Regions from separate parts of the Anaerobacillus alkaliphilus genome, predicted to be linked through region 1. Evidence: predicted binding sites of a transcription regulator. Region 1 holds the regulator's gene; the other holds the start of a gene.

Region 1 (16,083 bases):
GGAATTGTTACTACAATCGTTGTCATTGTTGGTTCTCTATATTTCTTAAACAAACATGTAAGTAGAAGAGTCGACGACTCCAAAGTAGACAAAAACTTCACAGCGTAAAATCTTGTCGGAACCATATGATAGCTTGGTTCCGACTAGCTTACATAGGTACAAATATTATTAGAGATAATCTGGAGAGGAGAATTAGAAATGAAGGTCAATTATATTATTAAAAATGCTTTCGTGATGACTATGGAGGGAAAAGGCGTCGGTATGATAGAGAATGGTGCCATCGCTATAAAAGATAATAAAATTCAAGCTGTTGGTACATCAGACGATATTAGTCGTGATTATACAGCTGATGAAGTCATTGATGGAAAAAATAAGTTAGTCATGCCAGGTCTTATTGATGCACATATTCATACAGGCATTGGTATTTTGCGTGGCGTTTCTCAGGACATAAATAACTGGATGCAAGAAGGATTATGGCCATTTATGAAGCACGTTACCGTTGAAGATAACGTAAAGGGTTCTATGATGAATATTGTAGAGGGGATAAAAGCAGGAACGACAACTTTCTGTGATTATGACGGCAATATGAATCAGATTGTTGAAAATTATGTTAAGGTAGGGGCCCGTGCCCGGGTGGCAGAGCTTGTAAATGAAATACCAGAAGACATAGGTGATATACCAGTAGGAGAGTTGTATCCCTTCTACTCAGAGATTGGAAACAGAAAACTTAATAATAATATTCGCTTAATGGAAGAATGGCATGAAGCAGAAAATGGTCGCATAACTTGTATGCTAGGGCCTCATGGACCTGATATGATGAGTCTGGAATTAATGTTAGAAATGAAATCGTTAGCAGAAAAGTATGATACCAAATTGCACATGCATGTTGCACAAGGCGACCGTGAAATTGATCAAATGGTCAAACGGTATGGAAAAAGAAGTATAGCATTTTTAGATGAGATTGGTTATTTGAATGAGCGTTTACTTGCGGTTCATTTAACTGAAGCAACAAAAGAAGAGACAATGCAGGTTGCAAGAAGTGGTGCGAAAATGATTAATTGCTCGGGAAGCATTGGCATCATTGACGGCATCGTACCTCCAATCTTAGAGTTTCTAGAAGCTGGTGGAACAGCTGCTCTTGGCTCTGACCAAGCACCAGGAAATAACTGTAACAACATGTTTAACGAAATGAAATTTGTGTCTATCTTAAACAAAGTGAAAAGTCGTAATCCCTCAGTATTTCCGGCTCATCTGGCGTTACGCCTGGCAACAATTGAGTCTGCCAAAGCAATTGGATTAGAGCATGAGGTAGGTTCCTTAAAAGCAGGAAAGAAAGCTGATTTATTAATTGTAGATTTACAAGAACCGAGTATGTCTCCTATTATTACAGCACCAATTCGAAACATTGTTCCTAATCTGGTCTATTCAGCTAAAGGTAGTGAAGTAGAGGCTGTTATGGTGGATGGTAAATTTATCATGAGGGATAAGGAGATTTTAACAATTAGTGAAAAAGAGGTTGTTGAAGTAGCTCAACTAGCTGCTTACGGTATTAGTCAAAAAGCCCAAGGGGATATCTTCCCTAACAGTCCATTATTACAAAGAATGGAATCAGGAGAGCTATAATATTAAACCTCGGTGCATATACACGCACCGAGGTTTTTTGTACACAAGTATTATCCGATAACTTGGTTCAAATAGGAGTTAAATCTCAAGAGGACACCTATTCCGTTGTTTCGTCCGAATACGCCCTTTTTGAAATTTCGCGGTCACCAGTTCCGTTATTTAGCCCAAATAGCACCAAAAACACGGTTCAGAGCATAAATAAGAGGTCGTATGTCGATGAAACTCAAAATCGTCGTATTTTCATCAACGGAACTGGTGTCCGAAGCGATCATAACTACGTCATCACTATTATCGTCTAGCTACGAATTCTCATTACTCTGCTTTATTTCTTTTTCACTAAACATTTCATTCACTTCTTCAAGTTGTTTATGTTGATCAACGGAGTCGCCAGCATAATAAGGTGTAGAGTGAAAAATATCCTTAGAGTCAATATCACTTCGAATAGTAACTTCTTCTCTTTTTAAGTATTCGCCTTTATCCTTGGAACCCATTGTAAGAAAACCTCCCAATGATTATTTCTTTTTTAGTTATGCCCTATCCTTTTCCAAATACTTAATTAGTGGTAAAATCTTAATATTACATTTTAGGTTATTGATTATGTGGAGGAAGTTCATATGACATATAAATTTGGTACAAAAACTGTTCATTTTCAAAAAAAGGCTGAAGGAAGAAATGTTAGCAAAGCCCAGCCGATATACCAAACATCTGCTTTCTCATTCAAAGATTTAGATGATATGGAAGATTTTTATCAAGGTAATAAAGAATATTTATATACAAGATTTAGTAATCCTAATACAGACGATTTAGGTGAAGGTGTAGCCCAGCTAGAAGGAGCACCTAAGGGTGTAGCTACCTCTTCAGGGATGTCAGCAATATTAGCTGGTGTTTTGGCTGTTGTAAGCCATGGCGATCACATTGTTGCTTCTGAAGATATCTATGGTGGAACATACCAACTGTTTGCAAATGAATTAAAAGAATTTGGAATTGAAGTTTCTTTCGTTTCGATGAATAATTCTGATGAAATAGAGAATGCTATTAAAGTAAACACGAAGCTATTATATTCCGAGTCAGTGACAAACCCATTGTTAAGGGTTGAAGATCTACCAGCAATAATCTCACTGGCTAAGAAACATCATTTGACAACAATGATTGATAACACGTTTGCTACTCCGTTTTTACTTAAACCGTACGAATTAGGAGCAGATTTAGTTATCCACAGTGCCACAAAATATATTGGTGGTCATAGTGATGTTACAGCGGGAGTATTAGTTGGTAGGGAAGATTTAATTGCAAAAGCAAAAACAAAGGTTGTTAACTTAGGTGCAAATCTAAGTCCTTTTGAAGCATGGTTAGCATGCAGGGGTTTAAAGACGTTAGCCGTAAGAATGGAACGTCAGGTGAAAAATGCTCAAGCACTTGCTGACTTTCTAAGGCGTAACCCTTTATTAGAAAAAGTCTACTATCCAGAAGCTGTAGCTGAAAATGGCAATGGTGCAATTGTGTCAGTGGATCTTGGTGAGCAGTTTGACATTGAGACATTTTTTAAATCATTAGAATGGATTAAAATTGTTCCAACACTTGCTGGAGTTGAATCTACAGTTACTTATCCAATAAGGACTTCTCATCGTACGGTTCCAGAAGCGATCCGTAGTAAACTAGGAATTACAAGAGGATTAGTGAGAATTTCCTTAGGAATAGAGGATGCAGAAGATATTATTAAAGCTTTTGAAATTGCAATCGAAAAAGCTAAATTGTAAAAATTTGCATTAAGAAATTAGTTGTGGTATGATAACTATATATTAACCAGCTGATTAGTCAGTTGGTATTACCGCGGGGTGGAGCAGTCTGGTAGCTCGTCGGGCTCATAACCCGAAGGTCGTAGGTTCAAATCCTGCCCCCGCAACCAAAAATACATAAATCAAGCGCAGGAATGGATTATTCTTGCGCTTTTATTATTTTTGTTACTACTAGGTTTTTTAGATAAAATAAGATAAACTACTTATGATTGCCTTAGGAAGTGTTCTCCTAAGGTTTTTGAACATAATTAAATCTTTACATAGATAGGTGTGTCTTTGTGTTACGAGATGAATTTGATTTTATAAAGAAAATTAGACCTAAATATTCTTATCAATCTTCGTTAATACAAGGGATTGGTGATGATGCTGCAATTTATTGTAATGAACCTATGTTTGATGAGCTTATCTGTATGGATACAATGGTAGAAGGTGTTCATTTTACAAGACAAACAATGACTCCTTGGATGATTGGTTTTAAAGCTCTTGCAGTTAACATTAGTGATATTGCTGCAATGGGTGGAATCCCAACGTATTACTTAGTATCGATTGCCATACCAGAAGAATGGACGGAAGAGGAATTGACGCAAATATATGCTGGTATGTCTGATTTAGGCAGTAAGTATTCCATGGATTTAATTGGAGGAGACACGGTTTCTTCAAAAAAGGGCTTAATTATTACAGTCACAGTCCTTGGAAAAGTAGAGAAAGGAACTAGTCTTTTACGAAGCAATGCGAAACCAGGTGATCTTGTATTTGTTGTAGGGGACCTAGGAGCATCTGCTGCAGGTTTAGACTTATTATTAAGTACGGGCCTCAATCACCCATATACAGAATACGAAAAACATCTACTAAAAGCACATCAAGAGCCTATCCCTCAAGTAGAAGCAGGACGAATTTTAGCTTGTAGTGGTTTGAATATCTCGTTAAATGATATTAGTGATGGACTTGCAAGTGAAACAAATGAGCTAGCTGAGGCAAGCAGTGTTGATCTACATATTGAATTTGAAAAAGTCCCAAGAAATATATATTTAAATGCTTATCCAATTGAAAAACAAAAACAATGGTGTCTCTTTGGCGGTGAAGACTATCAATTGGTTGGGACAATGTCGGAAGCTGGGTTTAAACAATTAAGTCCAATCCTTAGTGAGAAAAATATAAAACTAACTGTAATTGGTGAAGTAACCGAAGGATCTGGTAACGTTTATTTATATGAAAATAAGCATAAAGAAAAGCTACTTAAAAAGGGCTTTAATCATTTTGATAAAGGTGAATAAAATGGATAACTTGAAAGTACATACATCGTCTCCTGAGCAAACCATGGAGTTGGCGGAGAGACTAGGACAATTCCTAGAAGCCGGCTCGGTGATCACGTTAGAAGGGGATTTAGGAGCAGGTAAAACACATTTTACAAAGGGCTTAGCCAAAGGTCTAGGTGTAAAAAGAAATGTTAATAGCCCTACTTTTACGATCATTAAAGAGTACCAAGGAAGAATGCCACTATATCATATGGATGTGTACCGAGTCTGTGAAGCAGATGAAGACTTAGGCTTTGATGAATACTTTTATGGTGAAGGCGTAACCGTGGTAGAATGGGCTAGTTTGATTAAAGAGCAATTACCGAAAGAACGCCTTGACATTGAGATTTACCATGCGGGTGATGATCGAAGAGAAATAGTTTTAAAACCACTAGGAGAACGGTATATCTTATTATGTAAGGAGTTACAAACAAAATGAAGGTACTTGCTATAGATACATCTACATTTGTCATGGGTGTTGCCCTACTAGATGAAGATAAGGTATTAGGTGAAGTGATTACCAACCTGAAAGAAAATCATTCAATTCGATTAATGCCTGCTGTGGAAAAGTTGATGAAGGATGCAGGAGTCCATCCGAAAGAATTACACAAGATCGTTGTAGCTCATGGACCGGGCTCTTATACAGGAGTAAGAATTGGAGTTACGACTGCAAAAACTCTAGCTTGGACATTAGGAATTCCTCTTATCGGAATTTCAAGTTTAGAGGCTTTAGCTCAAAATGGACGTTATTTTCATGGGGTTATCTCGCCTATCTTTGATGCCAGAAGAGGTCAAGTGTATACAGGACTCTACGGGAATAAAAATGGTCAGATACAGAACCTTAGGGAAGATCAAATTCTGTTACTTGAAGATTGGCTTACACAACTAAATAATGACTTTGAGAATATTCTTTTCTTAGGGAATGATGTCTCTCTGCATAGACAATTAATTATCGAGAAACTAGGGGGCAAAGCAACATTCGGATTAGTAAGTGATCATAACCCAAGACCTGCAGAACTAGCAAGGTTAGCTTTAAATATGGAATCTAAAGAGGATATACATACATTTACCCCTAATTATATTCGCTTAGCAGAAGCAGAGACAAACTGGTTAGCTAGTCAAAAAACTAAGGCCGAGCAAGGATAACTTTATGGAAGCTACTTATAAAATTCGTTATATGGTGAAAGAAGATATTGATGATGTGTTAGTAGTTGAAGAAAAGTCTTTTGCTACGCCATGGAGTCGTACAGCGTTTCTAAATGAAATTCTTCATAATCAATTTGCCCATTATCTAGTTATCGAGAATGAAGGTGAAATTATTGGTTATTGTGGAGTGTGGATCATTGTCGATGAAGCTCATATTACTAACATTGCTATTCATCCTAATTTTCGTGGCTTTAAGCTAGGAGAACAGTTGTTGGTTCATGCGATTGAATTAGCTCGAACATTAGGTGGTACGAAGATGACTTTGGAAGTTCGAGTATCAAACCATGTTGCCCAACGACTTTATAGTAAACTTGGCTTCAAGCCAGGAGGTATTAGAAAACAATATTATACAGATAATCAAGAGGATGCTCTTGTCATGTGGGTGGTCTTATAATGGAAAATAAATATATTTTAGCAATAGAAACAAGCTGTGATGAAACTGCAGCAGCTGTTATTAAAAATGGAAATGAGATCTTATCAAATGTTGTTGCCTCCCAAATCGAGAGTCATAAACGATTTGGTGGAGTCGTTCCGGAAATTGCTTCTCGCCATCATGTTGAACAGATCACGGTTATTATTGAGGAAGCAATGAAAGAGGCAGAGATTGATTATCCTGACCTGTCAGCAATAGCGGTAACAGAAGGTCCTGGGCTCGTAGGAGCTCTATTAATTGGCGTAAATGCAGCAAAAGCACTTGCATTTGCTCATGACCTACCTTTAATCGGTGTTCATCATATAGCTGGACATATTTATGCCAACCAGTTGATAACGGAGCTTAAATTTCCTTTAATGACCTTGGTTGTTTCAGGGGGGCATACAGAACTCGTCTATATGAAAGATCATGGTAGCTTTGAGGTAATCGGTGAGACGAGAGATGATGCGGTAGGAGAGGCTTATGATAAAGTAGCGAGAACGTTAAAACTCCCTTATCCAGGTGGACCTCATATTGATCGGCTAGCAGCAATTGGAACGCCTTCAATTGATCTTCCAAGAGCTTGGTTAGAGCCGGAGTCATATGATTTTTCTTTCAGTGGATTAAAATCAGCAGTTATTAACACCTTACATAATGCAAATCAAAAAGGCGTTGAAATTTCAAATGAAGATTTAGCTGCAAGCTTCCAGGAAAGCGTCATTGAGGTCCTTGTGGAAAAGTCGAAACGAGCGGCTAAAGAATATAATGTGAAACAGTTCCTAGTCGCTGGTGGAGTCGCCGCAAATAAAGGATTAAGAGAAAAGCTAACAGCTGAATTTGATAAATCGGCGATAGAGATAATTATCCCACCACTAAAGTTATGCACAGATAATGCTGCTATGATAGGTGCTGCGGCTTTCATAAAGCTAGAAAAGAAGCATTTTTCAGACTATCGATTAAATGGTAATCCAGGGTTAGATTTAGAAAAACAATAAAAGTTGTCGAAGGCTGTTCTTTAAAATTAAGGGCAGCTTTTTTATTGTCGAATTTGTCTTTATAAACAGTTTTTCAACAAAATGAGGATAAGTGTGAAGAACGTAAAGTTACCAAGGGTTTTATAAAAAAGGAAAAAGGGGAACGTAGGTACTTATTAACAACTCAATTGTGGATAATGTGGATAAGTGCTGCAAAGGGTGTCGAAATAAGGATATATAGTGTGAATAATTACTTTGGGGATAAAACTGTGGATATTGTTAATAACTTTTCATTAAGCTTGAAAATAAAGGTTTAAGTTGTGGGTAATGTTGTTGATAATGTGGATATGTCAGAAAATTTATGAATATTTCTATTCCGAGGGTGTTTATGAACATTAAAAGAAACTTGCTGTTGCTATTTATAATGTACCTGTTTATTTTATGTGGAAAACCTGTTTTTGCTGAAGAGTACTCGAAAAACCTTACAATCATTTTAGTACCAGATTTCTCTTTTCAAGAAGTTACATGGTTAATAGAGAATGGGCATGAAGATGAGTTGTGGAAAACTGGTGGAATGTCAGCAGTCAATATCCGCCCTGATGGTCCATACTCTTATTTAAATAATATTGTTAGTATTGCATCAGGCTCTCGAGGGCTAGGTGTTGAAGGCTGGAATGCGTTTGTGAAAGGTGAATTGGATAGTGGAGTATTAGTTGAAGAACTTTATCAACAATGGACGGGTAGAACTGTTGATGAAGGAAAAGTATTTCATCCCTTATTTCACAAACTTGTTGATAAAAATAAAGATACGACATATCGCACAAAAGTAGGCATACTTGGGCAAACACTAAAAGAGCATGGTGTAAACAGCTATGTTATTGGTAATAGCGACATTGGCCAAGAAAAAGTAAGATATGGACCTACGCTTATAATGGATCGAGAAGGATTTGCTCATGGTTATTTACTGGAAGGAACGAAACCGAGTAAAGGTTCTCCAGGTGGAGTGGTGATGGATGTAGATAATATCTTCACAGTTTTATCCACACCTAAAGCAGAACCGTCTCTTACTGTCATTGAATGGGGAGACTTGTATCGATTGTATAAGCAAAAAAGTAATATGGAGGCAGATTACTTTGAGAAACAATATGAAACAGCATTGTTAAACTTAGAGAAATTCCTGACGCTCCTAGTTGAGAATGGTTATACACAAAATATTATGTTGTTATCCCCAATGATGAATAGTGATGCTTACCAAAATAAAGAACGGTTAGCTCCACTATTTTATTGGAGTCATTCATCCACATTTTATTTACAGTCATCTACAACAAGACAACCGTTTGTCGTCAGCAATTTAGATATGGTACCAACTATCCTTCACTTTTTTGAGATAGAGGCTGAAGATAATTTTTTTGGGAAACCAATTCAAAGAGTAGCAACTATCGGGCCAACATTAGAAGAAGGTTTAACTAAGATTGATCTAATGTTTACAATTTTTAAAACTCGAAATGTAATCTTATCAAGCTATATTACCTTACTTGTTCTTTTATTAATTATTACTAGTGTTATTATTATGTTTAAAATACAGATTGCTTTTTGGAAAGAGATTGCAAAAATTTTGCTTATCGCCGGGATAAGTTCACCATTATGGTTACTTATCACCCCATATAGTTTGTATTACATTCAACCAAACGTCTATCTGATACTGCTAATCTTTTGTAGCTATATTACAGGTTTCCTCGTTGTAAGGTTTGTTCCTAAACCTATATTTTTCATGAGCATAGCTCTATTTTCAGCCATAACAATAGACTTGCTCATGGGAAACTTCTTTATGCAAAGATCCTATTTAGGGTATGATCCAATCATAGGCGCTAGATATTATGGGATCGGTAATGAATTTGCAGGTGTCTATTTAATTGCAGGACTTCTTCTATTAGAAAGGCCACTTTTTAGAAGATGGTTATTAGTAATCGTGTTAAGCATAAGCCAACTCTTTTTATTAAGTTCAACAAATCTAGGAGCTAACGCAGGTGCAACCATTTCTGCTGGAATTATGTTTGGTTATTACGGGTATCGCAACTATTTTCCCAATATGAATTGGCGAAAGCTTATGATGATTTTTTTATGCCTCCTAGCTGTGACTATTTTGTTTCTGTTACTTACGCAAATGAACGGGAAGGAATCGCATATTGGCTATGCATTTACAAGAATGTTCCAAGGTGACTTTCAATACATCGTTGATACGATTAAAAGGAAGCTCGAAATGAATTGGAAAATTTTTCGATTCAGTAATTGGACGCAACTGTTTGTGACAACATATCTTTTGATTGCATTATATTTATGGCGGAAAAAAGGGATTGTCAGTAGTGGGGTAAAGAGGCTTCTTATTCAAACAGGAGTTGTTGCTTCGGTTACTTTATTATTACTAAATGACTCTGGTGTCGTAGCAGCTGCTACATCGATGTTTATCATTGTTTGTACGAGCTATTATTGGGCACTAGATGAATAAAATTGTGTAAGTAGTGCATCGAAGCACTACTTACACAATTCAAAATTCACACTTATTCCTCTAGTTCACTCCACTCTTCCATGAGAGAATCTAGTTCTTGTTTTTGTTGTTCAATTTCATTGTTAAGTTGAGCTACTTGATTGTGATCTTGGTAGACCTCTGGGTCACAAAGAGCTTCTTCCTTTTCAGCAATTGATAGTTCAATTTTTTCAATGGTCTGTTCAATTTCCTCTAGACGCCTCTGACGTTGACGTTCTTTTCGTTTTGCTTCTTTGTCTTGAAGGAATGTTTGTTTATTTGGTTGTTCTTCTTGATGCTGAACCTTTACCTCTTGTTTTTCTTTTAATTCCTTGCGTTCAAGGTTCTCTTGTTTCTTCAATAGGTAGTAATCATAATCTCCAATGTAGTCGATTAGACCTTCGTAAGTCATTTCCACGACTCGTGTCGCCATCCGGTTTACAAAATAACGGTCATGGGATACAAACAGGATTGTGCCAGGATAATCTAGCAATGCACTTTCAAGAATTTCTTTGCTGTCTAGATCAAGATGGTTTGTTGGCTCGTCCAAAATTAAAAAATTAGCTTTTTGCATCATTAATTTTGCTAGTGCCACGCGAGCTTTTTCTCCGCCACTTAAATCAGAAACGCTTTTGAGCACATCGTCACCACTAAATAGGAAGTTACCTAAGATCGTTCGAATTTCTTTTTCGGGTGTAAGAGGATAATCATCCCAAAGTTCATATAATACCTGTTTATTAGAATTCAGCTTTGCTTGTTCCTGGTCATAGTAACCAATTGTGACATTACTACCGTACTTTATTGTTCCTGCTACAGGACTTAATTGCTCGGTAATGATTTTTAATAGAGTAGATTTTCCGATACCATTTGGTCCAAGTAATGCAATACTTTCTGATCGATTGACTGCCAAGGTAAGCTTTTCAAATAAAGGCTTACTATTTGGGTAGCCTCCGGAAAGTTGATCAATTCTTAATACATCATTACCAGTTTGCTTTTTAATCTCAAATGAAAAGCGAGCAGACTTTTCATCTCCTTGAGGGCGATCTAATACATCCATTCGTTCTAGTTGTTTCCGACGACTTTGTGCTCGTTTCGTGGTAGATGCTCGGGCAATATTCTTTTCAACAAATGTTCTCAGCTTATCAATTTCATCTTGTTGCTTTTCGTACTGCTTCATTTCAATTTCATAGCGCTTTGCTTTTTCATCCAAGTAATGGCTGTAGTTACCAACAAATTTCGTTGCTTTTGTTCTGGATATTTCATAGACAACATTGGCAACCTTGTCAAGGAAGTAACGGTCATGGGAAACAATTAAAATAGCGCCATCATAGTGAAGAAGATATTGTTCTAACCAGGCAAGAGTTTCTAAGTCTAGGTGGTTTGTCGGCTCGTCCAAAATAAGTAGATCAGGGCGGGTTAGTAATAGTTTACCTAATGCTAGGCGAGTTTTTTGGCCACCACTTAATGTTGAAACTTCGGTGCTATAGTCTTTATCAGAAAAGTGTAAACCCGATAGTATACCGCGAATATCAGCTTCATATTTATAACCGCCTCTTTCTTTAAAGCTCTCAGAAAGTAGATCATAATCTTTTAAAAGTTTTTCATATACTTTTTCGTCGCTAATACATTCAGGATCTGACATTTTGGCTTCCAAGTTTCGCAACTCTTTTTCCATTTGGATGAGAGGAGCAAATACGGTTAACATCTCGTCCCAGATAGAACGACTCGATTCTAAACCAGTATCTTGAGCTAAATAGCCTATCGTTACATCTTTAGGAATAATAATGTCACCAGAATTGTAAGATAGTTTTCCGGCAATAATTTTTAAAAGAGTAGATTTACCAGCACCGTTTCTACCAACGATCGCAACACGATCTTGTGAATGAACTTCTAATTTTATATTCGATAATATTGGTTCCACACCAAATGTTTTTGTTAATTGGACACACTGTAAAAGTATCATAAATTCATCATCCTAACATAAGTAGCAATCTAACGTTTATTCCATTATAATATACCGTTAGTGTACCGTAATTAATTATGGACAAGCAAATAATACTTTCAGCAATACCAATTGAATTTAAAATTAGATATTTCATTTGTGTTACAAAAAATGAAACGATTACAAATTTGACAAAATGGTGTACAATATACTTGTGACGGTTTGAAAGGGGACATTTAGTATGTCAGAATTTACTCATTTTAATGAACAAGGTCGCGCAAAAATGGTAGATATCTCAGAAAAAAATGAGACAATACGAACAGCATTAGCTAAGACTAGTGTCGAAGTAGGGAAAGAAATATACGAGAAAATTCGTCAAGGCTCCATAGGAAAAGGCGATGTACTAGCTGTTGCACAAGTGGCAGGCGTTATGGCAGCCAAGAAAACAGCAGATTGGATACCGATGTGTCATCCACTAGCATTAACAGGTGTTGATGTAACGTTTGATTGGCATACAAATGAAGATAACTATAAACTTAACATTTACGTAAAAGTAAAAACTAAAGGAAGTACCGGAGTAGAGATGGAAGCACTAACGGCAGCCTCTGCGGTAGCCCTGACAGTTTATGATATGTGTAAAGCTGTAGATAAAGGGATGGTTATTGGACCTACATACTTAATGGAAAAAACAGGCGGAAAAAGTGGAGATTTTAAAAGAGAAACAGAAATAGAATAATAAACTAAAAAAAATTTGTACCAACTAAAGGGAGAAACCAGGGGATTGTCGGTAGCATATGTGAATTGATAAACAAGAATAAGGTGTGGCTATAGAAAACAGGGGGTATAATTACTACCCTAGATTTTGTTTGCCCTTTATCCAGTTAAAAGGTACAGGTTGGAGGCAGAAAATGAATATCGATCAAACGAAAATTCCTCAAGCGACTGCAAAACGATTACCTTTGTATTATCGATTTTTAGAAAATTTACAAGCATCTGGGAAACAACGAGTATCGTCTTCGGAATTAAGTGAAGCGGTAAAAGTCGATTCTGCAACAATTCGACGTGACTTTTCTTATTTTGGAGCTTTAGGTAAGAAAGGTTATGGATATAACGTTAATTATCTACTAACTTTTTTTAGAAAAACATTAGACCAAGACGAGGTTACAAATGTAACCTTAATAGGTGTCGGGAATTTAGGGACAGCATTTTTGCATTATAACTTTTCAAAAAATAATAGTACAAAAATAGATATGGCCTTTGATGTTGATGTTAACAAAGTAGGAACAGAGATTGGTAACGTTCCAATATATCATTTAGATGATTTGGAAAAGATCCTGGATCCAAACGTTTCAGTTGCAATTCTAACCGTACCTTCTTCTGTAGCACAAAAAGTTGCAGATCGCTTGGTAGCTTGCGGTATTAAAGGTATCTTAAACTTTACTCCTGCACGTTTATCGGTTCCAAAAAACGTACGAGTTCATCACATCGATTTATCGGTAGAACTTCAATCGTTAATTTACTTCTTGAAGCATTATCCAATTTAAAGTTGAAAGGTTATCACTAAAGTGGTAGCCTTTTTTGTTTCTGGTTAGTCTTGTTAATCTAAGTGGGAAACCATGTTAAGGTAACGCAAGGTATTCTATCGTTCCCAAACCGAGCGGAGAGTGAAAGAAAAGGTAACGCAAGGTGTTCTATCGTGCCCGAACCGAGTGGAGAGTGAAAGAAAAGGTAACGCAAGAGGTGCTAACGTGCCCGAACCGAGTGGGGAGTCAAAGAAAAGGTAACGCAAGAGGTGCTAACGTGCCCAAACGGAGTGGGGAGTGAAAGAAAAGGTAACGCAAGAGGTGCTAACGTGCCCAAACGGAGTGGGGAGTGAAGGAAAAGGTAACGCAAGAGGTGCTATCGTGCCCAAACCGAGCGGAGAGTGAAAGAAAAGGTAACGCAAGAAGCGCTAACGTGCCCAAACGAAGTGGAGAGTCAAAGAAAAGGTAACGCAAGAGGTACTATCGTGCCCAAACGAAGTGGAGAGTCAAAGAAAAGGTAACGCAAGAGGCTCGATCGTGCCCGAACCGAGCGGAGAGTGAAAGAAAAGGTAATGCAAGAAGCGCTAACGTGCCCAAACCGAGCGGAGGGTGAGAGAAAAGGAACCGTAAGAAGTGCTAACGTGCCCAAACTGAGTGGGGAGTCAAAGAAAAGGAAACGCAAGAGGTGCTAACGTGCCCGAACTGAGCGGAGAGTGAGAGAAAAGGAAACGCAAGAGGTGCTAACGTGCCCAAACGGAGTGGGGAGTGAAAGAAAAGGAAACGCAAGAGGTGCTAACGTGCCCAAACGGAGTGGGGAGTGAAGGAAAAGGAAACGCAAGAGGTGCTATCGTGCCCAAACCGAGCGGAGAGTGAAAGAAAAGGAAACGCAAGAAGCGCTAACGTGCCCAAACGAAGTGGAGAGTGAAAGAAAAGGAAACGCAAGAAGCGCTAACGTGCCCAAACGAAGTGGAGAGTGAAAGAAAAGGTAACGTAAGAGGCGCTAACGTGCCCAAACGAAGTGGAGAGTGAAAGAAAAGGTAACGTAAGAGGCGCTAACGTGCCCAAACCGATTGGAGAGTGAAAGAAAAGGTAACGTAAGAGGCGCTATCGTGCCCAAACCGAGCGGGGAGTGAAAGAAAAGGAAACGCAAGAGGTGCTATCGTGCCCAAACGGAGTGGGGAGTGAAAGAAAAGGAAACGCAAGAAGTGCTATCGTGCCCAAACCGAGCAGAGAGTGAAAGAAAAGGTAACGCAAGAAGTGCTATCGTGCCCAAACCGAGCAGAGAGTGAAAGAAAAGGTAACGCAAGAAGCCCTAACGTGCCCGAACCGAGCGGAGAGTGAAGGAAAAGGTTACAGTAGGAGTCTCTACACCATTTTCAATTACCATCTGCAAGAAAATTGGAAGTGTTTTTCATTCTATTCACTAATTGAACGTGATATAGTAGTAATAGAAATTATTTCGGGAAACGAGGTATTTTTTATGAGCAAATTACTCCCTGAAAAGTGGCTAGTTGTCATAGCGGTTTTGTTAGGGACTTTTACTATTATTTTAAACAACAGTATGTTAAACCCAGCGATTCCCTATTTAATGGATGTCTTTGATGCTGATGCTGTTTCTACTGGCTGGGTAATTACTGTTTTTATGGTAACGATGGGAATTACCGTGCCGCTAACTGGTTATTTAGGCGATAAATATGGAAAGAAAAAGCTTTATCTTGCTGGCTTAGTCATTTTTATGATCGGTTCGATTTTAGGATCTTTTTCATGGGATTTAAGCTCGCTTATCTTTTTCCGTGGTATTCAAGGGATTGCAGGAGGAATTATGATGCCTTTATCAATGGCACTTATATTCGAAGTGTTCCCAAGAAATGAGCGAGGTCTTGCAACTGGAATTTGGGGAATTGCTGCAATGATGGCTCCAACGATTGGTCCTACGGTCGGAGGACTTATTATTGAAGCAGGAAGTTGGCAGTGGCTCTTCCTATTCAATGTACCAATTGGCATACTAGGAATTATCATCGGTGCCATGTATCTTAAGAACACAAATAAAGTTAGTGGAATTTCGTTTGATAAGTGGGGGTTTCTAACGGTCACAATTGGTGTGGGAGCGATATTGTATGGTTTAGGGAGAGTATCGGCGTTAGAACATCTAGTTCAACCTCTTAATCTGGTTTTATTTACTCTAGGTATGATCTCCTTACTACTGTTTGTGAAAATTGAAAATCGACATGATCAACCTTTGTTAGATTTATCAATTTTTGAAAATAAGGCATTCACATATAGTGTTTGGATAGGCATTTCTACTTCATTAGGGTTATTTGGAGCAATTTTCCTAATTCCATTATTGATCCAGCATGTGTATGGGTTAGGCCCCGTGATAACTGGGCTGGTTTTTCTACCTTCAGCTCTTTTCACCGGGATTTTTATGACCATTGGTGGAAGGTTACTAGATCGCCATGGTCCGTTATTCGTTGTAACTAGCGGTCTTGTCATTATGGCAGTCTTTACATTAGCTCTAGGATTTACGACCATGGAAACATCGCTCATAACGATCTTTGTTTTAATGGCGCTACGAGGTATTGGGCAAGGTTTCTCAACGATGCCAGCAACGACGGCTGGAATGAATTCCATTCCGGATAGGTTTATTTCTCGGGGATCAGCAATGAACAATGTTTTGCGACAGATGAGTTCTGCCTTAGGAATTGTCTTTATCTCCATTTATTATGAGGTTCGTAGAGTTCAGGTGTTTGCTACTGTAGATACGATGCAGGAAGCTAGTTTACAAGCA
Region 2 (16,083 bases), on a different contig from region 1:
TTAAATTAGGAAAATATTTTAATTATTCGCGCTGATCTAAATTATCTTTATATAACATCTTGTAGAGTGATTACTTTTTGAATAGAAAGATAATCACTGACAATTTACAAAATTCACCGAAGTAAAAAAATAGAAATAAATTAACATTGACAAATTTGTTACATTAATATAACATTTTAAACGTTACTCTTTATAGTTTTACAATTTGTCGACAGTTTATAAAATTTGTATTCAGAGTTTCTTGATATAATGATTAATTTATAATTTAATAGATTAGCAGTTTGTAAATTTTATAAGGTGGTGAAGCATAAGATGTCTACTTTATTAGAAGTAAAAAATTTAAAGACCCATTTTTTCGCTAAGAATAAAGTTTTACCTGTTGTAGATGGTGTAGACTTCGAAGTGAAAAAAGGTGAGACATTAGCTATCGTTGGTGAATCAGGTTCAGGTAAGAGTATCACATCTCTTTCTATTATGGGTCTTGTGCCAAAACCAGGTGGAAAAACAGTAGCTGGTGAAATCAATTTTGACGGAACGAATTTACTTTCATTAAGTGAAAATGAAATGTTCAAAGTCCGCGGTAATGAAATAGCAATGATCTTCCAAGAGCCAATGTCTTCACTAAACCCAGTATTAACAATTGGGGAACAGATTACAGAAGTTCTTATTTACCATAAAAAGTTAAGTAAAAAAGAAGCTAGACTAAAAGCCGTTGAATTGTTAAAGATCGTTGGTTTTGCTCGTGCTGAAGAAATCCTTGATGATTATCCACATCGTTTATCTGGTGGGATGAGACAACGTGTCATGATTGCGATGGCGATGAGTTGTGATCCGAAATTACTAATTGCTGATGAACCAACAACAGCATTAGATGTAACTGTTCAGGCACAAATCTTAGAATTAATGAAAGAGCTTTCAGAGAAGTTTAATTCTTCAATTATTCTAATTACGCATGACTTAGGGGTAGTAGCTGAATTAGCTGATCGTGTAATTGTAATGTACGCAGGACAAGTAGTCGAAGAGTCAGGAATTGTTGAGATGTTTGACAATCCACTACATCCATATACAAAAGGCCTGTTAAGTTCAGTTCCTAAAATTGATGAAGAGCAAGAACGTTTATCTTCAATCGGAGGAAATGTTCCTTCTCCAGACAATTTTCCAAAAGGATGTCGTTTCGCAACACGTTGTCCGCATGTTATGGATATCTGTATAGAGCAACAACCAGATTTGAAAGAAATTGAGCCAGGGCGTAAGTCTCGTTGTTTCTTGCATGAGGAAGGAGGTAATAAATAATGTCTACCTTAAAAAATCATACAGACAAGAGTGATATTTTACTTGAAGTAAATGGATTGAAAAAATATTTTCCAATTAAAGCGGGAATTCTTCAAAAAACTGTTGGAAATGTAAAAGCTGTCGACGATGTAAGTTTCTTTATTAAAAAAGGTGAAACTTTCGGATTAGTAGGTGAGTCTGGCTGTGGTAAATCAACAACGGGTAGAACAATTATTCGTTTGTATGAACCTACAGAGGGAGAGATACTTTTCGAAGGCCAAGATTTATCTAAGCTAAAAGAAAAGGAATTAAAGCCATATCGTAAAGATATACAAATGGTATTCCAAGATCCGTATTCTTCACTAAACCCTAGAAAAACAGTTGGGACTATTCTTGAAGAGCCTTTCCGTGTTCACAATCTTTATTCAAAGGCTGAACGTAAAGAGAGAGTTGAGCATCTTTTAGATCGAGTTGGTTTAAATCCAACATTAAGAGATCGCTACCCACATGAGTTCTCAGGTGGACAGCGTCAAAGAATTGGTATTGCTCGTGCACTTACGCTTAATCCAAAATTAATTATTGGAGATGAGCCAGTATCTGCATTAGACGTATCAATTCAGTCACAAGTTCTAAACATTATGGATGATTTACAAAAAGAATTTGGGTTAACATACCTATTTATTGCCCATGACCTTGCTGTAGTTAAGCATATCTCAGATCGTATCGGTGTTATGTATTTAGGAAGAATGATGGAAGTAACTGATAAGAAAACATTATACAGCAATCCGCTTCATCCTTATACACAAGCACTTTTATCTGCGATTCCGAAGTCACATCCAAGTGAAGTGAAGCGTGAAAGAATTATCTTAAAAGGTGATGTTCCGAGTCCTTCAAATCCACCTAAGGGGTGTGTATTCCATACACGTTGCCCGCAAGCGATGGATCACTGTAAAGAAGCTGTTCCGGTTCTGAAAGAACTTGAGCCTGGACATTTTGTAGCATGTCATTTATACAACTAATGATATAAATGTAGAAAAATTCTAGGAGGTAACACAATTGCTTAAAAATAAGTCATATTTTACAATGTTAAGCCTACTATTAATGGTTTCACTATTCTTAGTAGCATGTGGTGGGAATAATGCTGCACCACAAACAGAAACAAATGAAAACACTGCTGATCAACCAACAGGTGAGCCACAATTTGGTGGAAACCTAATACTTGGTACATCAGGTGAGCCAGTAATTTTTAACGAATTATACTCAACAGATACTGCAAGTGGAGATATCACTGACTTAGTTTTTGTTGGTTTAACAGGTACGAATGAAAACTTAGAAGTTATACCTGTAGTTGCTAAAGATCTAGCTGAAATCTCTGAAGATGGATTAGAGTGGACATTCCACATGCACGAAGGTGTTTTATTCCATGATGGTGTTGAGGTTACTGCTGAAGACGTAGCATTTACGTACAGCATTTTTAAACATGAAGACTATACTGGACCACGTGCTGGTAGCTTCACTGCTTTAGAAAAAGTAGAAGCTATTGATACGTATACAGTTAAATTTACTTTAAATGAAGCTGATGCTCGTTTTGGCACATTAACTGGTTACGGTATCTTACCAAAACATTTATTAGAGCATGTTCCAGTTGCTGATTTAGAGGAATATCGTGAGTTTAATATTGACAAGCCAATTGGTGCAGGTCCTTTTAAATTTGTTAGCTGGACTACTGGTCAAAACCTTGTATTAGAAGCAAACGAAGAGTACTTTGAAGGTCGTCCGTACCTTGATAATGTAACGTTCCGTTTCGCAAGTGATTCAAATGCGCTAGTATTATTACTTGAAACTGGAGATATCCATCACATGATCGTTCCTACAACTGAGCTTGCAACAGTTGAATACTATGACCATGTAAACCTTCACTCAACATTAGCTTTACGATATGACTATATTGGTTGGAATTTAGCTCGTCCTTTATTTGAAGATAAAAAAGTAAGACAAGCATTAACGCATGCAATTGACCGTCAAGAAATTGCTGAAACAATCATGGAAGGTAATGCTACAGTAGCACACGCACCAGTATCTCCATTAAGCTGGGCATACAATGATAATGTAGCTAAGTTTGATTATGATCCGGAGAAAGCTAAGCAACTATTAGCTGAAGCTGGTTGGGAGCCAGGATCAGATGGCATCCTTCAAAAAGATGGCGAAAGATTTTCTTTCACAATCCTTTCAAACAGTGGTAACGTTGTACGCCGTGACATCGGAATTATCGCTCAACAATACCTTGCACAAGTTGGAATTGAAGTAAAAGCAGAACAAATGGAGTGGGGTGCATTTTTAGATAAGATTAACGCACCAAACTTTGATTTTGATGCAGTTGTTATGGCTTGGGGCTTAGCTCTTGATCCAGATCCAAGTGCAATCTGGCATTCTAAAGAGATTGAAAATGGTTTAAACAGAAGTGCCTACAGAAACGACAGAGTTGACGAAATTGCTGACTTAAATACAAAAATTATTGACCAAACAGAACGTGCAGCATTACTTGCTGAAGCTTGGGAAATCTTAGCTGAAGAGCAACCATACACGTACCTGTTCTATCCACAACAATTCGTCGCTTTATCAAAACAAGTACAAGGATTTACACATCACCCACGTATTGACATGTACAAAGTTAACGAATGGTGGTTAAATCAATAGTAGGTATTCAATACTGCTATTAACAATCGCAAAAAAGTATAAGTAGTAGGGGAAGTAATTCCCCTCTTCTTATATAAAAATACTCATTAGTAAAGGAGTTTAAAGATGACGACTTATATTATTCGCCGATTAATTATGATGATTCCGATTCTTTTTGGGATATCAATTATCTCCTTTGCAATTATGTATGCGGCACCTGGAAAACCTGCGGTTATGAATTTAGACCCAGATATTTCAGTGGAAGATCGTGAAAGACAAATGGAGAAATTAGGCCTAAATGACCCTCCACACATCCAATATCTTAATTGGATGGGGAACGTTGTAAAAGGAGATTTTGGTACTTCTTTTACAAAGAAACAACCTGTTAAAGACATGATTTTAGATCGATTACCAAACACACTTATATTAATGTTATTCTCAACTATATTAGCAGTAATTATTGCGATACCATTTGGGGTACTTTCAGCTACCAAACAGTATTCAAAGTTAGACTATGGTGTGACAATTACGTCGTTTTTAGGACTAGCTACGCCTAACTTCTGGTTGGGGTTAATGCTAATTATGTTGTTCTCTGTTCAGTTAGGCTGGACACCAGTTGGAGGAGTTTCTACTCTAGGTGCAGAATTTAGTTTGCTAGATAGACTTCACCATTTAATCTTACCTGCGATCGTATTAGCAACAGCAGATATGGCTGGATTAACACGCTATACTCGTTCAAGTATGTTAGAGGTTATTAACCAAGATTATATTCGTACAGCAAGAGCAAAAGGCTTCCGTGAAAGTAAAGTTATTTACAAGCATGGATTAAGAAATGGACTTATTCCAATCATTACGATCTTCGGTTTAATGTTACCAACATTTATCGGTGGGTCTGTAATTGTTGAGTCATTATTTAGCTGGCCTGGTATTGGTAAACTTTTTATTGATGCGACATTTGAAAGAGACTATCCTGTTATTATGGCAATCACAATGTTTGGTGCTATTCTGACAGTTTTAGGTAACCTTATTGCTGATATTTTATACGCTGTTCTAGATCCAAGAATCGAATATTAGGAGGTGGCGAACGTTGGCAAAACCAGAAGTAAATCTTCCGAATAACAAAGCAAAATTTAGCGATGTACAATCGTTAGGAGAAAGACGCTCATTATTATCTATTATCATTGCGAAGTTTTTACAAAATAAATTAGCAGTTGTTGGTTTAGTAATGCTCGCTATTATCGTAATTAGTGCATTACTTGCGCCTTGGATTGCACCACATGACCCTGATTTTCAAAACCTAAGAAATCGTTTAGCAGCACCAAGTGCTGAGTTCTTATTAGGGACAGACCACTTGGGAAGAGATATCTTTAGCCGTCTTTTATTCGGTGGTCGAGTATCATTATTCGTTGGTTTCGTAGCGATGATTGGTGCTGTAACAATTGGTACTACAGTTGGGGCAGTTGCTGGTTACTTTGGTGGATTAGTTGATGCATTCTTAATGCGTTTAGTTGATATTATTATTTCTTTCCCTAATATCTTCTTACTGATTACATTAGTAGCAGTATTAGAGCCTAGTCTAGATAAATTAATTATTGTGTTTGCACTACTGAGTTGGACAGGAACGGCTCGTTTAGTACGTGGTGAGTTCCTAACGTTGAAGAAACGTGAGTTCGTACTAGCTGCTCGTACAATTGGTATGTCAAATACAAGAATTATCTTTGGTCAAATCTTACCAAGTGCGATGGGACCAGTTATTGTTGCTGCGACGCTTGCTGTTGGTGGATTTATCTTAGCAGAGTCTGCTCTAAGTTTCCTAGGGTTAGGTGTTCAACCACCTACATCAACATGGGGTAACATGCTTACGTATTCTCAAAGTGTTACAATCTTTAGAACTGCATGGTGGTATCCAACTTTCCCAGGTTTAATGATACTATTTACCGTATTATCATTTAACTTTGTTGGGGATGGGTTACGTGATGCATTAGATCCGCGTGTAACTGAAAAATAAATGTATTGAGGGTAATCACAATGTGGTTACTCTCTTTTTTTACAAAATAAATTACACATTTTCACACACTACATAGAAATATTTTGACATAAAGGCACTAAACATTACTGTGCTTTTCACAATTAGTTCACGGGTTGCTTAAATGAAAAAGCAGGTAAAACCTTGTTTTAATAAGGTTTTACTTGCTTTTTTGTATTTACCTCACGGTAATAGTTCACACTTCTGTAACAGGAAAAGTGATATATATCACATTGTGGGAAAGTGTAAAAAAGTATGATAGAGACAGGAAGTGAGATAAGTCACTCTCGTAAGTTATTGCACACAAGGAACACAGAATTATTTTTAACTTTAAGCAAGTACTGTTCATTGCTTAATCAATAAAACCATGTAAATAAGAAAGGAGAGATACCGATGGGGGAAAAGCTTAAAAGGCTCGATAAGAAGATCTTGTTATTTACGCTTATCGGTGTGTTTGCAGGGATTGTTTTATTTGCAGGAACGGCAGGGACTTTAAAGGCAACTGACACTGGTGAATTTTGCTCTAGCTGTCACGTCATGGGTACTGTGTATGAAACATTTGCTAATTCAAACCATGCAGCATTAACTTGTAACGATTGCCACCTACCACATGATAATGCCGCAATTAAATTCGTTGAAAAGGCAAAAGCAGGTATGGGTCATATGTATATGAATACTCTTGGAGCAAGTAAAATTCCAGATGTTCTTCATGCAACTGAAAACTCAAAAGAGATTATTAATAAGAACTGTATTAGTTGCCATGAACCTAGCTTACAAAATGTACAACATGATGTAAAAGACAGTTGTGTTGACTGTCATCGCCAAGTGCCGCACTCTAAGGGTGATTTTAGACCGGCCGAATGGTATGAACCAAAAGATTTTTACTTTATGCCAGCAGGTAGAAAATAATGAAAGGAATGAAAAAAATGGGGAGCATAAATAAAAAGCCAATACTCTTAGTGTTAATGTCATTATTGTTAATGCTTGCATTAGTAGGTTGTGCTAGTTCACAGGCAAAAGAGAAAGAGCCAATGAATACTGGACTTGATCCTAAGGAATGGAACAGTTACGCATTTAAAGATAAATTCCCACTACATTGGGAAAGTTTTATGAAGAACATGGTTGATGAAAAAGAGGTTAAACCGAAAAATGATCCATCAATTGAGCCATACTTACCAATCCTTTGGAACGGCTTTGGTTTCGCAGTGGAGTATAATCTAACTCGTGGTCATACGTATGCTTTTGAAGATCAAATGGAAGTAAGACGTATTACTATGAACCCAAATGCAATTTCAGCTTGTATGTCTTGTAAAACAACATTATTCCCGCAAATGATTGAAGAGTTCGGATATGACAATGCGTTTAAATTAAACTATCATGAAGAAGCAATGCCTTGGATTGATAAAATGACAGAAGCAGATAAAGGTGGCGAACTTGGCAACTACGGTCACGCGTCTGTTGGATGTTCTACATGTCATGATCCTGTAACTATGGATTTACGTATCTCAATGCCACAGTTGACACTTTCTTTAGAAAATATGGACCCAGAAGTTATGAAAAAACAATTAGGGTTCACATTAGATACAATTACTCAACATGATATGCGTTCATTAGTTTGTGCACAATGTCACGTAGAATACTATTTTGATCCAGCAAATGATCGTCACACTACATTCCCTTGGACACAAGGTGTTAGAATGGATAATATGTGGGATCATTATGAAGAGATCTGGGAAGTAGAAGGACAATTCCAAGGAGAGTATGTCTCTCGTTTAACAAACCAACCAATCTTAAAAGCACAACATCCTGAATATGAATTATGGAGTTATGGGCCTCACCAAACTGTATCGTGTTCAGATTGCCATATGCCTTACCAAAGAGTTGACGGCAAGAAAAAAATCTCTTCTCACCGTTGGGGCTCTCCTTTAAAAACAGTAGAAGAATCTTGTCGTACTTGTCACGCTGATAAGTCACAAGCTTATTTAAAAGACAGAGTAAAGGATATTCAAACAACTCATAAATCTGCTCTATTAGAAGCACAAGAAATTAGTGTTCAGGCAACTTACTATGTAAATAGAATGATGACTCGCGAGCTTGACCCGGCGAAGATTAAAGAAGCACAGTATTTACTTCGTGAAGGACAATGGTTCTGGGATATCATTGCAGCTGAAAACTCAAAAGGCTTCCATAATCCACAAGGAGCAATGGACTCATTCAGAAGATCTATTACTGCTTCTTCAAGAGCAATTGAACTAGCGACAATTGAGTTAATGAAGGCTGGAGAAAATATTGAAGAGTTAAAGCAACAAATTGAAATTACTAAACAAAATGTTATAAATGAAACAGTTAATCACGAAAAACATAAACAAGCAATTAACGAGTGGTTCCCGAACCACCGTGGTGACTAAAATGAAAAACTCTTTTCAAAGGTAAGCCCTTTGGAGAGAGTTTTTTATTTTAGTCTGTTACTAGTTTCACATAATGTCCACAATTTTTCGTGAATGTTACCACGGTTTGTAAAGTTTGAAATTCTTGTAAGAACGATTATTGATGCCATGCCAAAGAAAGTCCATAAATAGTGACGTCTTAAATAATGAGTTGAAATGAGTTTAAGAAATTATTACGAGTTAATGCAAAACTAGTGTGATAAAGTTCACACTTTGTTCACTTACTCTGGTGACTTATGTCACAGTTACATTTAATGTAAGAAAGTACCCTTAGAGTACGAAATAAATAATTTTGTGTAAAAATGTGAATAATGTTTTAACTTGTTTTAGTATCAACAAATTATGTTTGGTAGCTAGTAATGACTAGACTTATATAGTTATTGAGACAAGTTTCAAAATAAGTTTAGTTTCAATAAAAAAGGAGGGAGATTATGAAAGAGTTATTGAAGAAAATGAAAAGTAAAGTATTTCTTTTCACATTAATCGGAGTATTTATAGGAATTGTATTTTTGGCAGTTACTGAAGGAGCAATAAATGCTACCGATACGCCAGAATTCTGTGCAAGTTGTCATGTCTATGAGCAGACTATTACACATTTTGAAAACTCTAACCACGCAGCCCTTAACTGTAATGATTGTCATGCACCTACAGATAGTAAGCTAGCAAAATATACGTTTAAGGGGATTAATGCCGTAAGTCATGGCTATAAGACAACGCTTGGTGCGAGCTCACTTCCTGATGTTATTCATGCTACTGAAAAGTCCAGAGAAGTGATCGAGAAAAACTGTATTAGCTGTCACGAACCAGGACTAGAAAATGTCTCACATGATATGAAAGATGGTTGTATTAGTTGTCACCGCCAAGTTCCTCATAACAAAGGTGACTTTAGACCAAAAGAGTGGTTTGAGCCTGGCAACTTTCACTTTAACAAATAATCTTAACAGAGGGGATGGGGAAATATGGGGAGTAAAAATACAAAAAATATCATACTAACAGTTTTGTTTTTGCTACTAATGTTGGTACTAGTAGCCTGCAATAGTTCTAGGGCAGAAGAAAGCCAAGCAATGGATACAGGACTTGACCCTAATGAGTTTTCAAACACTGCCTTCAAAGATAAATTTCCTTTACATTGGGAAAGTTATATGAAAAATATGGAGAATGAAAAAGATGTCATTTCAAAAAGTGACCCGTCACTGGAGCCATATCAACCAGCTTTATGGAGCGGATATGGATTTTCGATTGAGTACAACTTAACAAGAGGTCACACGTATGCCTTAGAGGACCAAATTAATATTAAACGTGTTAATGAAAAAACTACTGGTTCATGTTTAACATGTAAAGCAACTGTTGTACCCCTTTTATTAAGCGAAGCTGAATTTGGTGAGGGTTATTGGGCTGCTAACTTTCAAAATGAGATTATTCCCAGGGTGAAAGAGCTTGGGCAAGGTGGTGAAAGTGAGGAACTAGGTGAGTGGGGTCACTTATCAATCGGCTGCTCAGACTGCCACGATCCTGTTACCATGGATTTGAGAATAACCCGACCATCTTTTACAAGGGCAATGGAGAGAAAAGGAGTAGACTTAACACAAGCCACTCATAATGAAATGCGATCCTACGTATGTGGCCAATGTCATGTTGAATACTACTTTAAGACTGAAACGAAAGAGGTTACATTTCCTTGGGATAAAGGACTAAGAGTAGAAGATATGTACGAATACTATGAAACAATTGCTAAAGAGGAAGACTTTAACTATGATTGGATCCATAAAATTTCCGGTACGCCTTCTTTAAAAGCGCAGCATCCAGAATTTGAATTATCTAGTTATGGTACTCATGGTAATGCAGGTGTTACTTGTTCAGATTGCCATATGCCATTCCAAAGAGTTGATGGTAAAAAGAAAATATCGTCGCACCGCTGGGGATCACCTCTAAAGACAATAGAAGAATCATGTCGTAGTTGCCATGGTGATAAATCTGCAACATATCTAAAAGACCGTGTTGAAGATATTCAAGAACGACACAAAGAAGCCTTATTGGAGGCACAAGAATTAAATACAATAGCTCACTATTATATTAATCGAATGATAATCGCAGGAGTTTCGAAAGATAGAATTAAAGAAGCTCAAGAGCATATTCGTAAAGCTCAATGGTTCTGGGATATTATCGCAGCCGAAAACTCATATGGTTTTCATAACCCAGATGCTTCCATAGATGCATTTAGGATTTCTTCTATAGAATCTCAAGCAGCAATTGTAGTCGCAACTGAGGAACTAGTAAAATTGGGAGAAGATATTAATGATTTGAAAAGACAAATTAAAATAACCATGGAAAACATTGTGAATGAGACGGATACATTCCTGAAGCATACCCATGCTATAAATGACTGGTTCCCAGCTCAAAAATAAAAATGTGAAGACGCCGTACATATTTTGTACGGCGTATTTGTGGTTAAATGTGTGATTAAAAAACACCTTAGTGAAACGAATTTTCAAACAACTCTATAAAAAGACTGTCTGCAATAGGGTTTTTCGCTGTAAATAAATTTCCAAATCTAAAACAATGTGTAGTGAATTCCACATTATCACATAAATCATTCACACTTATGTCACGCTGAACTGTGATTTTTCTCACAGTTATCAACCCCTGAAGATATTAAAGTTTAAGTAGGAAAGAAAACAAAAGAGATAGATTTTAAAGGGGAGAAACATATATGAAAAAGATAGTTAGGGGCTTTGTATTGTTAGTAACGATCCTCTTATTACAGCTAACAATACTACCAGCCAATGAAGCCTTGTCAGACAAAGAAGCAATAGTCTTAACAGAGTTAAATATTAAAATTATGCCAGAATTTATTAATCCAGAGAACTGGGATTATAACATTCCCTCGCTTTTAGTTGGGTATCACGGAACCTTTACCAATCATTCCGAAACACCTTATTCCGGAGAAATTAAAGTAAGTGTTCCGACACACCTCCCGAATTTTCAACCAAGTTTTATTGCACAATTTCAGGGTCCGGAAGACTCAGCACCAATTGAAGAAAACTATACGGTCAATGTTCAAGAAGGTTATATATCTTGGACTCCCCAAAATGAGATTGGTCCAAATGAGAATTATTACTTTGTATTAGAGTATTTCAGTGCTCCAATTGAGGGTGTTGTTGACAGAAGCTTTGCCTTTGAATATGTTGCCGAAACACCGATCAATAACTTGAATATTGCAGTTTACGCTCCTTATAAAGCTCGGAACTTTCAGATCGATAAAGAAGCTGACTTAGGTTCAATGACGTTTGGTTTAGAGTTCTTTATGTATGAATATACCGAGATTACCGTAGGTGAAGTATATGACTTACATGTATCTTATACAAAAGAAGATATTGTAACCACGATGGACGCGTTGAATGATTTTAGTGCTCCTAATGATGAAACGCATGCAAGCTTTAAACAACCAGAATTAAAACAGGATAGTGGCTTTTTCAATGCAGAGAACATTATCTTACTTAGCTTAGCTATAGTTTTTGTAGGTGGTTTTGTATTTATGATCGTTCGTAAAAACAAACAACCGAACGACAACGCTAAAGAAAAGATACAAGCTCCTAAGAAAATTGTAAACAAAGAAGAAGAATTGAAAAAAATTCGAAAATTGTTAGCGGATGGTCAAATAGATGAGAACACATATAAAGAAAAGCGTGCAAAACTAGGTTAGGGTAGAAGGGGGAAGCTAGATGAAAAAGAATACGAAAGTGATATTAGGGGGAAGTACGGTTATATTATCTATCTTAATTCTATTAATAGCGGCCACTCCAGGAGCTAGTGGAACGGAGCTTCCAATCCATCAGGTGTTGGCAAATGCTGAAAAGTATGAAGGACGTTATGTAACAACAGAAGGATTTTTAGTGGAGAGTTCAATTGATTGGCGTGCTGATGAAATTGAACTACGTTTTGACATCGTTGATAATGATGGCAACATTCTTTCTGTCTATCATCATGGAGTAAGACCAGATAACTTCTCCGAAGGTGTTATTACTATTTTAGAAGGTTATATCGTTCCTGGAGAGCCTTTTCAAGCAGAACGTGTAAAAACAAAATGTCCTTCGAAGTATGAAGGGGAAGATCCGAATAACTATGATCCTGAATTCCACAAGGAATTACTTGATGATAAAACATCTAACTGAAACTGAACCCAAAGAAGGTGGCGCATCATGCATTTGATCGGAAATATATCAATCTATCTAGCCTTAGCTTTATCAGTGTATGCCTTAGTTATATTTATACTTGGAATTTATAAGCAGGATCAAAGACTTGTAGACAGTGGAAAGGCAGCCACTTTAGGAGTATTTATCTTGGCCTCAATTTCAATGTTAGTTCTTTTCACGGCGTTAGGAACGAGTCAGTTACAGTTCGAGTACGTAGCACTTTATACGAGTACAGATTTACCGCTAGCTTATAAATTAGCAGCACTATGGGCGGGGAATGCAGGTTCATTATTGCTATGGACTTTCTTTTTGACAATGTACACAGCGATGGTTGCATATTCAAAAAAAATGAAAAACAATCCTCTTACACCATATGTTGCATCAATTATGCTTGGAAACACGATATTCTTCTATATTATCCTTGGATTTGTCGCAAAACCTTTTGTGCTTTTAGAACAGGTTCCTCTAGAGGGACGCGGCTTAAATCCAATGCTACAGGATCCTGGAATGTTGTTGCATCCGGTAACCTTGTACCTTGGATATGTGGGGTTAGCGGTTCCTTTTGCGTTTGCAATTGCAGCTTTGATCATTAAAAGTGTTGATGCATTCTGGCTCCGGATGACACGTCGTTGGACAATTATTGCTTGGGTATTTCTAACCCTTGGAAATGTCATCGGAGGTTATTGGGCTTATAAGGAGCTAGGCTGGGGAGGCTATTGGGCTTGGGACCCAGTAGAAAACGCTTCGTTTATGCCTTGGTTAACCGTAACTGCATACCTTCACTCAGTGATGATCCAGGAACGAAAAAACATGCTTAAGATATGGAATATCTCATTAATTATCCTATCATATGCATTAACTCTATTTGGAACATTCTTGGTTCGTAGTGGAGTATTGACATCGGTTCACGCGTTTGGAGACTCTAATTTAGGAGCGTATTTCTTAATTTTCATGGCTTTAGCGGTGATTTTCTCGCTATATGTTTTAATGAGTCGGTACCACCTATTAAAGAAAGACAGTGGCCAATTTGAGTCATTATTATCTAAGGAAAGTAGTTTCTTAATTAATAACTTAATTCTAGTTGGTGGTACGTTTGCAGTATTTTGGGGAACAATCTTCCCGCTAGTCTCTGAAGCTGTTAGAGGAACGAAGGTTACAGTAGGAATTCCATTCTTTAATACAGTTATGTCACCAATTTTATTGGCATTAATATTCGTGATGGCGGTATGTCCTTTAATTGCTTGGCAACGTTCTACTGTTAAGAACTTACGTGATAACTTTTTGCTACCTGCAATCATTAGTTTAGTTATTATTGGCTTGTTAGCAGGCCTAGGAATGAGAGCGGCTTACCCAATCATTGCTTACGGAGTTATCTCATTTATGATTTTGACTCATATCGTTGAATTTTATCGTGGCGTGAAAGCAAGAAGAAAAGTAACCAAAGAAGCGATACCAGTAGCTTTATATTGGTTAATGGTTAAAAACCGCCGTCGCTACGGAGGTTATATTGTTCACTTTGGAATTGCTCTAATGGCAATTGGTATAGTTGGTTCAAACTTTGATAGTGAGACGATGAAAACAGTACCTAAGGGGGAAACAATTGAGATTGAAGACTATGTATTGACTTACGAGTATCTCGCCCAACGTACTGAAGGAATTAATGATATCGTTTTTGCCAACATTCATGTTTCAAAAGCAGGAAAGGATATGGGTTACATTCAACCCGAAAGAATATTCTACGGTAGTTGGGAAGAGCCTTCCACAGAAGTAGCGGTGTTAGGTTCATTACGTGAAGATCTGTATGTTGTGTTAAGTGCTTGGGAGCGAGATGAGCGAGCAACGTTTGTTGTCAAAGTAAATCCACTCGTTCGCTGGGTATGGATAGGTAGTTATATTCTTGTTATTGGCTCTATCTTTGCAATTTGGCCTGGTAAATATGGAAATATTACACCGCGTTACACAGGACCGCAAAGGAAGGTGTCGTAAGTGAAAAAAGTTATGGTAATTTTAACACTCCTGTTGTTAATGACAGTGATCCCCGCTTATGCCGGGGATCAATACGACTATAAATCAGCTGAATTTAAAGAAGTAGCATCCCAATTTATGTGTATGTGCGGCTGTGGGCAAGACCATTTTGAATGTAATATGCAAGGTTGTGGTCTAAATGATTCTTTTAAATCTGAAATCAAAGAAATGATGGATGATGGTTTAACAAAAGATCAAATTAAAGATTATTACCTTTCTATGTACGGAGAAGAAATCTTAACGGCACCTGAAAAAAAAGGATTTAGTTTGACAGCTTGGGTTTTGCCATTTGTTGCTCTTGGAGTAGCCGGGATAGGGATTGTTTTTATCATCCGTAAGTGGGTTGCTGGCTACAAAGAAGAAGAGACTTCTTTTGAAGCTCGTTCAGAGGAAGAAGAATTAGAAGATGAGATAGTTAAATCTATGATTGATGAGGAACGCAAAAAGTACTTCTAGGATGTGAATGATTATGGGGATTATCGTAAGTGTACTAATCGTAGCATTCTGTCTTTATCTAGTTGTTACGCCTTTATTAAGGGAAAAAGACGCTCAACTACCAGTAGAGATTACAGATGACACGGATGAGATTTCGATAAAAAGCATTTATGCAACATTGAACGAGCTTGAAATGGATTATCATATGAAAAAGCTCTCAGATGAAGATTATCAAAAACTCAAAGCTCAGTATGAGCGAATTGCCGCAGAGTTGTTAGAAGAACAGAAACAAAAATCAAAGAAAACAACGAGTGATAGTAGTCTTGTTAAGGAAATTGAAGCTGAAATTGAAGAAGAATTAGCTAAGCTTAGAAAAGAAAGAGAGGGAAAGTAAATGGTTGAACTACTAGTAGCTTCAGCTATTTCAAGATCGGCTCCATCTTTTCATAACCCCGGTCATTTACGAATGTGGTATTCTTCGCCATTAAGGAGCTTTGATCCACATTTAGTAACAGCAATATTACTACTAATTGTCCTTGCAGGGGTTGGCTGGTTTATCTATTTTCAAATCAAACACAATAAAGCAGAAGAAAGGCTAGAAGGAAATTCCGACGAAAAAGTGTTTCAAGAGCTTGTAGTGAAGCAAAAAGTAATTATGAATAAGCTACTTGAGTTAGAAGAGTTGTATAAAGCTGGAGAACTTTCTGATGATAGTTATGAAAGAAAAGAAACACTTTACCGGGAACATCTTGTAAAGGTAAAGATGGAATTACAAAGGTTCATGGAATAAAGGAGAGGTCCCTAATGATCGAAACAAAAGGACTCATAAAAACAATCGGTGACAAGGTGATCCTAAGAGGAGTTAATCTAACAATTAAAAAAGGTGAGTCAGTAGCAATCTTAGGGCCAAATGGAGCAGGGAAGAGCACTATATTGAAGATTATTGCTGGTCTTATGAAAGCAACTAGCGGGGATGTCTATATAGACGGGTTGAATTTCAAGAAAGACT

What was found. The regulator Rex, encoded in region 1, represses fermentation and respiration genes when NADH is low (regulators of the CRP and FNR family bind a similar motif). The targets are predictions, from matches to a motif close to TTGTGAAATATTTCACAA.
Region 2: DS745_RS10585 (cytochrome c3 family protein) is a predicted target of Rex. The motif match lies at 8,616-8,633, and genes of this name have one in related genera.

Annotation. Positions count from the first base shown of each region.
Region 1 covers NZ_QOUX01000033.1:3,611-19,693, forward strand. Annotated here, with positions in the region: gene DS745_RS10225 (Na+/H+ antiporter NhaC family protein) at 1-108, shown strand, start outside; gene DS745_RS10230 (amidohydrolase family protein) at 199-1,623, shown strand; gene DS745_RS10235 (hypothetical protein) at 1,923-2,114, opposite strand; gene DS745_RS10240 (trans-sulfuration enzyme family protein) at 2,238-3,380, shown strand; tRNA gene DS745_RS10245 (tRNA-Met) at 3,453-3,529, shown strand; gene thiL (thiamine-phosphate kinase) at 3,698-4,693, shown strand; gene tsaE (tRNA (adenosine(37)-N6)-threonylcarbamoyltransferase complex ATPase subunit type 1 TsaE) at 4,695-5,153, shown strand; gene tsaB (tRNA (adenosine(37)-N6)-threonylcarbamoyltransferase complex dimerization subunit type 1 TsaB) at 5,150-5,860, shown strand; gene rimI (ribosomal protein S18-alanine N-acetyltransferase) at 5,865-6,314, shown strand; gene tsaD (tRNA (adenosine(37)-N6)-threonylcarbamoyltransferase complex transferase subunit TsaD) at 6,314-7,327, shown strand; gene DS745_RS10275 (hypothetical protein) at 7,695-9,812, shown strand; gene DS745_RS10280 (ABC-F family ATP-binding cassette domain-containing protein) at 9,865-11,793, opposite strand; gene moaC (cyclic pyranopterin monophosphate synthase MoaC) at 12,014-12,508, shown strand; gene DS745_RS10290 (redox-sensing transcriptional repressor Rex) at 12,681-13,316, shown strand; gene DS745_RS10295 (MDR family MFS transporter) at 14,776-16,083, shown strand, end outside.
Region 2 covers NZ_QOUX01000034.1:25,472-41,554, forward strand. Annotated here, with positions in the region: gene DS745_RS10550 (ABC transporter ATP-binding protein) at 313-1,293, shown strand; gene DS745_RS10555 (ABC transporter ATP-binding protein) at 1,293-2,291, shown strand; gene DS745_RS10560 (peptide-binding protein) at 2,329-3,969, shown strand; gene DS745_RS10565 (ABC transporter permease) at 4,075-5,022, shown strand; gene opp4C (oligopeptide ABC transporter permease) at 5,036-5,956, shown strand; gene DS745_RS10575 (cytochrome c3 family protein) at 6,368-6,883, shown strand; gene DS745_RS10580 (ammonia-forming cytochrome c nitrite reductase subunit c552) at 6,883-8,382, shown strand; gene DS745_RS10585 (cytochrome c3 family protein) at 8,853-9,356, shown strand; gene DS745_RS10590 (ammonia-forming cytochrome c nitrite reductase subunit c552) at 9,381-10,826, shown strand; gene DS745_RS10595 (hypothetical protein) at 11,132-12,124, shown strand; gene DS745_RS10600 (cytochrome c maturation protein CcmE) at 12,144-12,593, shown strand; gene DS745_RS10605 (heme lyase CcmF/NrfE family subunit) at 12,621-14,600, shown strand; gene DS745_RS10610 (cytochrome c-type biogenesis protein) at 14,601-15,095, shown strand; gene ccmI (c-type cytochrome biogenesis protein CcmI) at 15,109-15,468, shown strand; gene DS745_RS10620 (hypothetical protein) at 15,469-15,864, shown strand; gene ccmA (heme ABC exporter ATP-binding protein CcmA) at 15,879-16,083, shown strand, end outside.